DNA from 2 places in the Priestia sp. USM5 genome. Region 2 is predicted to be linked to the other one. Evidence: riboswitches for the same ligand, from Rfam matches in the RefSeq annotation. Region 2 holds a riboswitch; the other holds the start of a gene.
The links. A riboswitch is a leader RNA that binds a small molecule or an ion and turns the genes downstream of it on or off. The one in region 2 is predicted to bind S-adenosylmethionine.

Region 1 (5,739 bases), 3.2 Mb from region 2:
AGAACGCTGATTTTTTACTAAAAATTGCCCGATCTTTACCTGATCATATCCGCCACCAAGTTCACTGGCTTATTGTGGGAGATGGTCCTTTAAAAGAACAAATGCAACAGCAAGCATCTGAGCATATGACATTTACAGGCTTTCTTGAAGGTAAGCAACTTGCTCATATCTATTCTTCATCTGATTTGTTTGTTTTCCCTTCAGAAACAGAAACGTTCGGAAATGTCGTACTGGAGTCTCTTGCTTCTGGAACTCCCGTGGTGGCAGCAAATGCAGGAGGAGTTAAACAGATGGTTCAGCACGGGCGAAACGGCTACCTTTGCAAACCTCACTCCTTAGAAGAATTCAGTTCGGCTATTACAGGTTTACTTGATGATTTGCACCAGCGGCTTCACTTTGGCCATGCAGCGAGACACTATGCTCTTACTCAATCATGGGACGCCATTTTTCAGCATTTGCTTTCAGAATATGAAGATGTCGTAGAAAAATCTGCTGAAGGTATTCAATGGGCATAAAAAAAATCTCCGTTTTCACGGAGATTTTTTTTATTATTTAGCTAAAGCTTGAGTTTTTAATGCTTCAGCTTTGTCTGTGAACTCCCAAGGAAGCTCCACATCTGTACGACCAAAGTGACCGTAAGCTGCTGTTTGCTTATAAATTGGGCGACGTAAATCAAGCATTTTAATGATGCCTGCTGGACGTAGGTCAAAGTTTTTGCGTACTACATCTACTAGTACTTCTTCAGAAACTTTTCCTGTACCGAATGTATCAATTGAAATAGATACTGGCTGTGCAACACCAATTGCATATGCTAGTTGTACTTCACATTTATCAGCAAGATCAGCTGCTACAATGTTTTTCGCAACATAACGAGCTGCATAAGCTGCTGAACGGTCTACTTTTGTTGCGTCCTTACCAGAGAATGCACCGCCGCCGTGACGAGCATATCCGCCGTAAGTATCAACGATAATTTTACGACCAGTTAAACCAGCATCTCCTTGAGGGCCGCCGATTACGAAACGTCCTGTTGGGTTAATGAAATACTTTGTATTTTCATCAATTAACTCATTTGGAACAACTGGATTAATTACATATTCTTTTAAGTTACGTTGAATTTGCTCTAACGTTACTTCTGGGTGATGCTGAGTTGAAATAACAATTGTATCGATGCGAACAGGTTTGTTGTTTTCATCATATTCAACTGTTACTTGTGTTTTACCATCCGGGCGAAGGTAAGGAAGAATTTCTTCTTTACGTACTTCTGTTAGACGGCGAGCAAGTTTATGAGCTAATGAAATTGGAAGAGGCATTAATTCTTTTGTTTCGTTACATGCATAACCAAACATTAACCCTTGGTCTCCAGCTCCGATTGCTTCGATTTCTTCATCGGACATTTGACCTTCACGTGCTTCTAACGCTTGGTCTACACCAGCAGCGATATCAGCTGACTGCTCGTCGATAGATGTTAATACTGCACAAGTTTCAGCATCAAATCCGTATTTTGCACGAGTATAGCCAATTCCTTTAATTGTTTCACGAACTGTTTTAGGAATATCCACGTAAGTAGAAGTTGTAATTTCACCGCTTACTAAAACTAAACCAGTTGTTACGCTTGTTTCACAAGCAACACGAGCATTTGGATCCTTTGCTAGGATAGCATCAAGAATTGAGTCAGAAATTTGGTCACAAATTTTATCGGGATGTCCCTCTGTAACAGATTCTGACGTGAACAGACGACGTTGTGTTGACATCAGTTTTCCTCCTTATAAATACGATACATTGTGATACGGTACTCATTCCCTTATTTTCATTACACGTTAAAAAATATAAAAAAACCTTTCCTTGTATCGAGGAAAGGTATCAAATTCTACATAAGCCTTTCACTCTTATCGATCAAGGTTGTGCCCTTGCATCAGGTTAGCACCTTATCGTCTACACAAAAAAATGACGATGGTTGCTGGGTTTCACAGGGCCTGTCCCTCCACCAGCTCGGGATAAGAGAGTATCCGTTCAAGGACATATAATACATGAAAAAGCGCTTCACTGTCAACAACATTCAAATGGAAATCATCTCTTTATGTTTGAATCTGTTTTAATGTAACATACTCAAATTTAAAAATAGTATACCTTATTAAGAATGATCACGAAGTTTGGTTAACAAGACAGACCAAAAAAAGGCTTTCACTTGAAATAGCTTCACTTTTTTCGCTTCTAGCACATATACATGTGTCTAAAATAGGTATAACGTACATTTTTTTATAATGCACAAACATTTTTAGTTAAATAGTATAGAATAATTAAATAAATGTGTTATACTAATTATAAATTTCAAACATTAATGAATAAATAATAGCTAAAAAAGGAAGGTAGTGCACATGAGTACTGTTGATATGTCTATCGAATTAAATGGTTTGCTTCAATTAAAAACAACAAAACACCAATTATCTGTTCCACAACTTGTTGAAAAAATTCTAGCTCGACGCGAAGGAACGCTGACTTCTACAGGTGCTGTGTCAGTCGAAACCGGAAAATATACAGGCCGCTCTCCTTTGGATAAATTTATTGTAAGCGATGCTGTATCTTCAAAAACGGTTGAATGGGGACCCGTCAATCAGCCAATTTCTGCTCAGCGATTCGATGCGCTATACAAAAAAGTCTTAACCCACTTAAAGAAACAGGATGAACTTTTTGTTTTTAATGGATATGCTGGAGCTGATAAAAAGTATCAGTTACCAATTCAAGTAGTTAATGAATTTGCATGGCACAACCTATTCGCTCAGCAGTTATTCATTCGCCCTTCAGCTGAACAAAAAACAAATGATGATGTGAAGCCGTTTACAATTGTAGCAGCTCCAACGTTCAAAGCTGATCCTGAAACAGACGGGACGAATTCTGAAACCTTCATTATTCTTTCATTAGAGCGACGCATTGTGCTAATTGGAGGAACTGAATACGCTGGTGAAATGAAAAAATCTATTTTTTCAGTGATGAACTTCTTGCTTCCTCAAAACAATATTCTATCCATGCACTGTTCTGCTAACGTAGGAGAAGAAGGTGACGTTGCATTATTCTTTGGTTTATCTGGAACGGGTAAAACAACGCTTTCTGCTGATGCAAACCGTCGTTTAATCGGAGATGACGAGCACGGTTGGTCAAGCTCTGGTGTATTTAATATTGAAGGAGGCTGCTACGCGAAGTGCATTCAGCTTTCCGAAGAAAAAGAACCGCAAATTTTTAATGCAATTCGCTTCGGCGCAGTACTGGAAAATGTAGTGTTGAATCAAAATACGAAAGTAGCAGATTACAATGATAATAGTTTAACAGAGAATACTCGTGCCGCTTATTCAATTGACTCTATTGATAATACGGTATTGCCAAGCGTTGCTGGGCACCCTACAGCTATTGTCTTTTTAACTGCTGATGCCTTCGGCGTCTTACCTCCAATCAGCAAGCTTACAAAAGAACAAGCGATGTACCATTTTCTGAGCGGATACACTAGTAAGTTAGCTGGAACAGAGCGCGGCGTAACATCGCCACAGGCTACTTTCTCTACATGCTTTGGTGAGCCTTTCTTACCTCTTGCTCCAACAACTTATGCAGAAATGCTAGGAAAGAAAATCGATGAACATAACGTAAATGTCTACCTTGTAAACACTGGATGGACCGGCGGTGAATACGGCGTGGGTGAACGAATGAAGTTAAGTTACACTCGAGCTATGGTTCAAGCAGCTCTTGAAGGAGAACTAGCTAATACCGAAACAGTAACAGATGCTATTTTTGGTTTATCGATTCCAACTCATGTTCCGGGAGTTCCTGATGAAGTGCTTCAGCCTTCTAAAGCATGGAACGATGCAACAGCTTATAACCAAAAAGCAACTGAACTTGCCGCTAAATTCAAAGCGAACTTCAAGCGTTTTAATGATGTAGCATCGGACATTTCAACATTAGGCGGACCTAGAGTCTAATAAAAAACCGATCGTCTTATAGACGATCGGTTTTTTAGTTAGTCGAATGTAATTTTGTCAGTTCATATGTGACAATGGTTTTTTCCTGCTCCATTTCTACCTTACGCACAACAGCAGTTCCAATACATTCTCCATTTTTCGTTTTGTGAATGTTTAATGGAATATCCAACGGATACAAACGATATCCTTTTTTCTCAACTTGAAAAATGTTATCTGTTACACGCTTTTCGTTGCCTTTTGTCACAATCATTGTATTTAATTCTAGCGGCATCCCCATTTTCTCTCACTCCTCACTGTTATTCTACTTGTTTTTTCTATCGTAGCATATCTTTTATTGCGCTTTCATCCACTTCGTTAACTTCTTTACCGTTTCTCGGTTTTCTTTTGGTGGAAAAGCATGTGGAAAGTTTTCAAAATACCAGCTGGTAACTTTTTTATTGGACTTCTTTAGTTTAGATTCGAGCTGATAGGAATGATCAATTGAGACGTTTTTATCTTCTAAACCATGAATAAGCAAGACCGGCGGCTCGACGAGATGAGCACGATGCAAAGGTGTCCTCCATTCGTATCTTTCAGGATATTTAGAAGGAGTTCCTCCAATCACCCGCTTCATCATTCTTCTTAAATCTTCTCTTTCTTCATATGTCAGCACCATATCCGTGACGCCTCCCCATAGCACAAGAGAACGGCTGTCTTTTTTTTCAATGGCTGTGAGTAAAGCCATCACTCCCCCTCGTGAAAACCCAAAAATATGAATGCGGTCATGGTGGACGTTAGGGAGCTGTTTCAGTAAATCGTAAGCAGCAAAAGCATCGTAACGATCATCTCCTGCAAAATCTTCGTTTCCTTCGCCTCCTTGATTTCCCCTATAGAACGGAGCCATCACAATAAAACCTTGTGAAGCAAATTGAATGAGTCGAGCAGGGCGAACCGTTCCTACGTTCTTAATACCTCCTCTTAAGTATAAAAAGCCGTCATACATTCCTTTTTCTTTTGGCTCTGCAAGCATTCCTTTAATCTTAAGCCCTTGACATGCATATGTAATCACCCACAGCGTCACGCGAGGATTTGATGATGGGAAACGCTGTTTATGAAGAATTGTTCCATCTTTCATTTTTTTCCTCCATTCTTTATATAACTAGCCTACTTTCTTCCGCTAAGGTTTACTTTCAGTCGTTGACTACTACTTCTTTGATTTTCCACATAGTTATATAGGCACTCACCTTCTTCCACTTCTTTACATACATTATCATAAAATATTTTATTACTTTAAGGAGGCTTGCTTTATGAAACCAATTAAATGGCTTTTTTCTTTGCTTGCTATTATGATTTTACTCATTCCACTAATTAGCTGCAGCAAAACAACATCTGTACAAACGGTTCGTGTCGGCGAAGTAACTCGCTCTATCTTTTATGCTCCCCAGTACGTCGCTATTTCAAAAGGCTTTTTTGAAGAAGAAGGACTAAAGGTAGATTTAAAAACAACTTGGGGCGGAGATAAGACAATGACGTCACTTTTATCTGATGGCATCGACGTCGCCTTAGTCGGCTCGGAAACGTCAATCTACGTATATGCACAAGGGTCTAGTGATCCCGTCATCAACTTTGCACAGCTAACCCAAACCGACGGAACATTTCTAGTAGCACGTAAAAAGGTCGATCAATTTTCATGGGATCAGCTTAAAGGCAAAACGTTTCTTGGTCAACGCAAAGGCGGCATGCCGCAAATGGTAGGGGAATATGTGTTAAAACAGCATAATATTGATCCTAAAAA
Region 2 (5,739 bases):
TAATAAGGAGGAAAAATAATGAGTAACTATTACTACGACCAAAATCAAGACCAAACTCAAAATGCCAATCGTAGTCGCGCTCGTAAAGTTCAACAATCTGAAAGCACGGGCTACTCTGCCCACTTTAAACCATTAAAAGGGAGAGTAGTAACTGTCTATCGCGGGGGGCCTGAATCTAAAACGGGATATTTAATCGACGTTCAATCAGATTATTTAACGCTTGCTCTTGAAACAAAACAAAATAACAACCAGCAAAATAATCAGCCGGCGCAGCTTATTCCACAACAGCAATATACATTTATTTATTACCAGCTCGCTCATGTTAAAAGCATTACAGAGGATACAAAGTCTAATTCCGCGCAAACATTTTCTGGATTTAATAGTGAAGTAGAACTGCACAGAGCCAACACATTTGCAGGCACTTTATTATTAATGAAAGATAAACAAGTGCAAATAAATCAAGGAGGGCCAGAGAAAAAATTGGGTAAGATCCTTGATGTATTAGGCTCATTTGAATCTGCGTATGTCGTATTACTAACAGAAGATGACGGCGTCGTTTATATCAATGTAGAGCACATAAAGAGTGTAAGTGAAGTTGTAAGCAAAAATACGCCTGTTGTTCCGCAAAATCCATTATTAGTTGAAGAAACACCTGAGTATATTAAAGCGAAAAGTTTCAATGAACTGTTTGAAGAGTTTTCGCATAGATGGGTAGCTATTAACGGTGGAGGGCCAGAGGCCGTAGAAGGTGTGTTAGTTCAAAGTCGCAATGGGAACTTTACTCTTGTACAAAATAATCAAGTTTTACGTTTACAACCAAGACACGTAAAAACCATTGCCTTAGGATCAAAAGGATCTTTCAAGCAAAATGAAGAAAATTCTGAGCAAAATGGAGATACAAATGAAGAAGATTCTGTGCAAGAATCAACTACTGTAGATAGAACCGGAGGTCGCACGGATGGCCGTACTGGAGACCGTACCGGAAGACGTACAGGAGGTCGCACAGACGATCGCTCGGGAGGACGCCGTACGGGTTCACGCTCTTCAACACCAGGTGAAAAAGTTATTAAAACGAAAAATTATCGTTGGAAAGCATGATGAACTGGAACATAAAAGGTGCTTATAAAGCACCTTTTCTATCATATAGGAAAAAGGAGGAGAATGAGTATGAGTATGAATCATTATATCGATAAAATTGTTGAAGTCGATATATCAGGTAAAACATCGTTTGTAGGAAAACTTGTTGATCTCGGGTTAGATGTAATGGTTTTATATAATGGACATGATTATTTGTATATTCCTCTTTTACACATACATCGCTTGCGAGAGGTTTCAGAAGAAGATTATACACCTTTACGAACCATAGAAGAGAACTTAATAGAAGAAAGCCAGCGGATTTCTTATCGTAATATTTTACAGCAGGCAAAAGGAAAATTTATCGAAATTTATGTAACAGGAGGAAAATCATTGCATGGCTATATTACAAGCGTGCTGAATGATTATCTTGTGTTTTATTCTCCAGTGTATAAAAATGTCTTTGTTTCTTTACATCATTTGAAATGGCTTACCCCTTATAGTAATGAGTTAACCCCTTATTCTTTAAGTGACAAAGAGCTTCCAGTAAGGCCTGCCTCTGCACCTTTTGTCAGAAACTTTGAAGAGCAGCTTAAAAAATATGAAAATCAACTGGTCGTATTAGATTTAGGGGATCAATCAGAAAAAATTGGCGTACTTAAAGAAGTTTCTACTAATATTGTTGAACTAATTACGGCAAATGGAGAAAGTATGTATTGGAAGTTAGCTCACGTAAAATCTGTGCACTTGCCTTAGAAAAAGAGACCTCGGTGTCGTCTCTTTTTTTATGTACTTATCAGGACAAGTATATTGAATAAACAAATGAGATGATTTAAATTTTTTAGAAAATTATGTTGACAATAAAGAAAATCTTTATTAAAGTTAGTAACAACAAACGTTAACCACCAACAATTATATAGAACTCTTATCAAGAGTGGCGGAGGGACTGGCCCTGCGATGCCCGGCAACCATCAAATGAAACATTCATTTGAACGGTGCTAATTCCTGTGGAACATCAGTATTGTTCTAACAGATGAGAGAAATCGTGTATAAACGAACACTCTTCCATCTGTGAAGAGTGTTTTTTATTTTGAGTTAAGGAGAGAAATAGATGAAAATTGAAACTTTATTAGTTCGTTCAGGAGTAGGTCGTGACCCTTCAACAGGTTCTATTACAACACCCATTTACCAAGCATCAACATTTGCTCATCCTGCTTTAGGGCAAAGTACAGGATTTGACTATGCACGTACGGCAAACCCTACTCGTACGGCATTGGAAGAAGCAATTGCTGCTTTAGAAAAAGGCGAAGTAGGAGTAGCATTCGCTTCAGGAATGGCGGGTGTAATGTCAGTTTTAGCGCTATTTAAAAACGGAGATCATTTAATTGTATCAGAGGATTTATACGGAGGAACGTACCGAGTACTAAATGAAATCTTTTCAGAGCAAGGAATTACTGTTTCGTACGTCAACACAGCCCATCTCGAGCAAGTAAAAGATGCGCTTCGTCCCAACACGAAAGCTTTATTTATTGAAACACCTACAAATCCAATGATGCACGTGACGGATTTGCCAGAAGCAATTGCGTTAGCTAAACAGCATGATTTGCTTACTATCGTTGACAATACATTCATGTCCCCTTACTATCAGCGTCCTTTAGAGCTTGGAGCAGATATTGTGATACATAGTGCAAGCAAATACATTGGGGGTCATAATGATGTAGTTGCTGGTCTTGTAGTCGCTCGATGTAGTAGCTTAGGAGAAAAAATTCGTTTTTATCAAAATGCAGCTGGGGCAATCTTAGGTCCACAAGATAGCTGGCTGTTATTGCGCGGTATTAAGACGCTAGCGCTTCGTATGGAAAAACATAACGAAAACGCACTGAAAATTGCAAATTGGCTTACTGCTCATGATCTCGTGGAAAAAGTGTATTACCCTGGTCTTGAAACACATCCGGGCTATGAAATCATGAAGAAACAAGCAACTGGATTTGGAGGCATGATTTCTTTTGCTGTCTCACACCCTGACATCGTGTCAGTACTTTTAGAAAATGTTAAAGTTATTACATTTGCAGAAAGCTTAGGAGGCGTGGAAAGTTTAATGACATTCCCAGCTCGTCAAACACACGCTGATATTCCTGAGGAAATTCGAAATCGTGTCGGAGTAACAAACTGTTTACTTCGATTATCAGTTGGAATTGAGCACGCAGATGATTTAATTAAAGATTTGAAGGAGGCATTTGATGCATACCAACAATAATAAACATAGATTTGGTACGAACTTAATTCATGCAAATACAGGAATTGACGGTCATTTTGGAGCGGTTAACGTACCTATTTATCAGGTATCTACATTTAATCAAGAAGATGAGACGAACAACGGCCGCTATGACTATTCTCGTTCAGGAAACCCAACGCGTGAGGCTTTAGAAAACACTATTGCTCAGCTAGAAAATGGATACGCTGGTTTTGCTTTTTCATCAGGTATGGCTGCTATTTCATCGGTGTTATCTATTTTTGAATCAGGAGATGAAATTTTAGTTTCACACGATACGTACGGCGGGACATATCGTGTATTAACACGATTATTTTCAAAGTTTGGTATCAAAACAACTTTTGTTGATACAACGAAGGTTGAGAAAGTAGAAGAAGCTATCACAAAAGATACGAAGGCTATTTATATCGAAAGCCCTTCAAATCCATTTTTACAGGTAACGGATATTAAAGCAGTAGCAAGTTTGGCGAAGGAGCACAATCTCCTTACAATTGTGGATAACACGTTTTTAACACCTTATCTACAGCAGCCGATTGACCTTGGTGTAAATATTGTCATTCATAGTGCTACAAAATATATCAGCGGCCACAGTGACGTCATTGGCGGTTTAGTTGTAGTAAGCGATGAAAAGCTAGCGGAAGAAGTAAAGTTTGTACAAAATGCTTTTGGTGCTATCTTGGGGCCACAGGATTGTTTTTTACTGCTTCGAGGCATTAAGACATTAAAAGTTCGTTTAGATCAGCAGTTAAAAACAGCGCTGCAGTTTGCAAAGTGGCTTGAAGAACAATCTCTAGTGAGCCGTGTATACTACCCAGGCTTAAAAAGTCATCCGGACCACAAACTCATTTCAGAACAAGCAAATGGATATGGAGCTATGATTTCTTTCCAAGTGCAGGATGAAGAAGTAGCACGACATATTTTACAAGGAGTCAAATTAGCTTCAATTGGCGTTAGTCTAGGTGCAGTTGAATCCATTCTCACGCATCCTGCAACAATGTCTCATGCAAGTATCCCAAAAGAAGTACGTGAAGAAAAAGGAATTACTGATTCACTTCTTCGCCTTTCAGTAGGGCTAGAGGAATTCGAGGATTTGAAGCAAGACTTTAACGCTGTTTTTCAAAGCTTAGAAAAAAAAGCGTTAATTAAATAAAAAAAGGACTTCCATTAAGGAAGTCCTTTTTTTGTTATATACAGCTATCTAAAAGGTTTGTGTATAGGGACGTAAGCGCAACTTTTTCATCAGAGGAAAGACTGCTGTTTAGAATTCTTTTTATGCCAAGATGATATTTTACATACGGTGTTTGCCGAACGCGTGGATGAGTCATTTCATCTTTTAAATCTTTCAGAATGGCTTCGTGAAGCTGATCTTCACTTGTCAGGGCTTGTTTAGAAGCGAAAGAACGGTTCAACCATAGGGTCTGATAAGCTGCTAGTAAATGTTCAGAAGTCATTGTGCAAAGAGCTCCTTTAGATTAGTTTCTTCATTATAATAATCTATAGTTTATCATAAGTATTAATACGTGTACGTAACTTTTACAGAAGCGGATACAGTCAAGGACTGAGCTTGGATAGGGGGAGAGGCTGCTAATAACTTAGGCGAGGAGCCAGATGACTGATAGACGGGGCCTTCTTCGATTAAAATGGGGATTTGGTTAATAGGGAGCTGCAGCGTGTTGGCAATGGTAAAGGCCTTTTCTTTAGCGTTAAGCAAAGCTTTACTTATCGCTTCTTGTTCATATTTATCATCATTTGTAACGTGAAATTGAAGATCTTGCGCTACGTTGGCTCCGCTTGAAAACGTAGCGTTATAAACATCGCCAGCTTGTTTTACATCTTGTACTCTTACTCTAAACAAATGCTGTACTTCGTATCCTGTAAGAGTCGATTTTCCATCGCTGTAATCATATTTAGGATTTATAGTGAATGAAGCTGTTTCAATTTGCTGGTCATTGATTCCAAGTTTTTGTATCTCTTGCAGCAGAGTATTTGAAACAGCTGAATTTTCTTTTAAGGCTTCTTGAACGTCTCGGTTTTCCGTGCGCGTTCCAATCGTCATGGAAATTTCATTTGGAATGGCTGAAGCACTTCCTTCACCAGTTACTTTAATTTCTCTATTTTGTGTATCTGCGCGCAGTGGCTGTGTAGGTTCATAAGGGAAATAAGAATGTTGCATGTAAAAACCCTCCTTAATCCGTCTTTAGTACATATATATGACTGCAGGGCTTGCATTAAAAGCAAAAAGTACACAAGTCGTAACTTGTGTACTTTTTTTACTATTTTGTATGCTGTTCTAATACGCTTTCCATGTTTCTAAATTGATCTTCTACAGCTTCTGAAGGCTTTTTTGTTAACAGACTTACTACAATAACAGCCAGCAAGCTTAAGAAAAATCC

Region 1: another riboswitch for S-adenosylmethionine. It lies ahead of metK (methionine adenosyltransferase); the one in region 2 lies ahead of ACWATA_RS17190 (trans-sulfuration enzyme family protein).

What each region holds. Positions count from the first base shown of each region.
Region 1 covers NZ_JBSGKN010000001.1:35,727-41,465, reverse strand. The annotation lists gene ACWATA_RS00255 (glycosyltransferase family 4 protein) at 1-515, shown strand, start outside; gene metK (methionine adenosyltransferase) at 549-1,751, opposite strand; SAM riboswitch class I at 1,884-2,001, opposite strand; gene pckA (phosphoenolpyruvate carboxykinase (ATP)) at 2,376-3,965, shown strand; gene ACWATA_RS00240 (DUF2584 domain-containing protein) at 4,000-4,242, opposite strand; gene ACWATA_RS00235 (alpha/beta hydrolase family protein) at 4,297-5,079, opposite strand; gene ACWATA_RS00230 (ABC transporter substrate-binding protein) at 5,252-5,739, shown strand, end outside.
Region 2 covers NZ_JBSGKN010000001.1:3,205,895-3,211,633, reverse strand. The annotation lists gene ACWATA_RS17200 (hypothetical protein) at 19-1,098, shown strand; gene ACWATA_RS17195 (DUF2642 domain-containing protein) at 1,168-1,830, shown strand; SAM riboswitch class I at 1,997-2,114, shown strand; gene ACWATA_RS17190 (trans-sulfuration enzyme family protein) at 2,186-3,331, shown strand; gene ACWATA_RS17185 (trans-sulfuration enzyme family protein) at 3,315-4,496, shown strand; gene yoyC (protein YoyC) at 4,531-4,797, opposite strand; gene ACWATA_RS17175 (SIMPL domain-containing protein) at 4,860-5,519, opposite strand; gene putP (sodium/proline symporter PutP) at 5,620-5,739, opposite strand, start outside.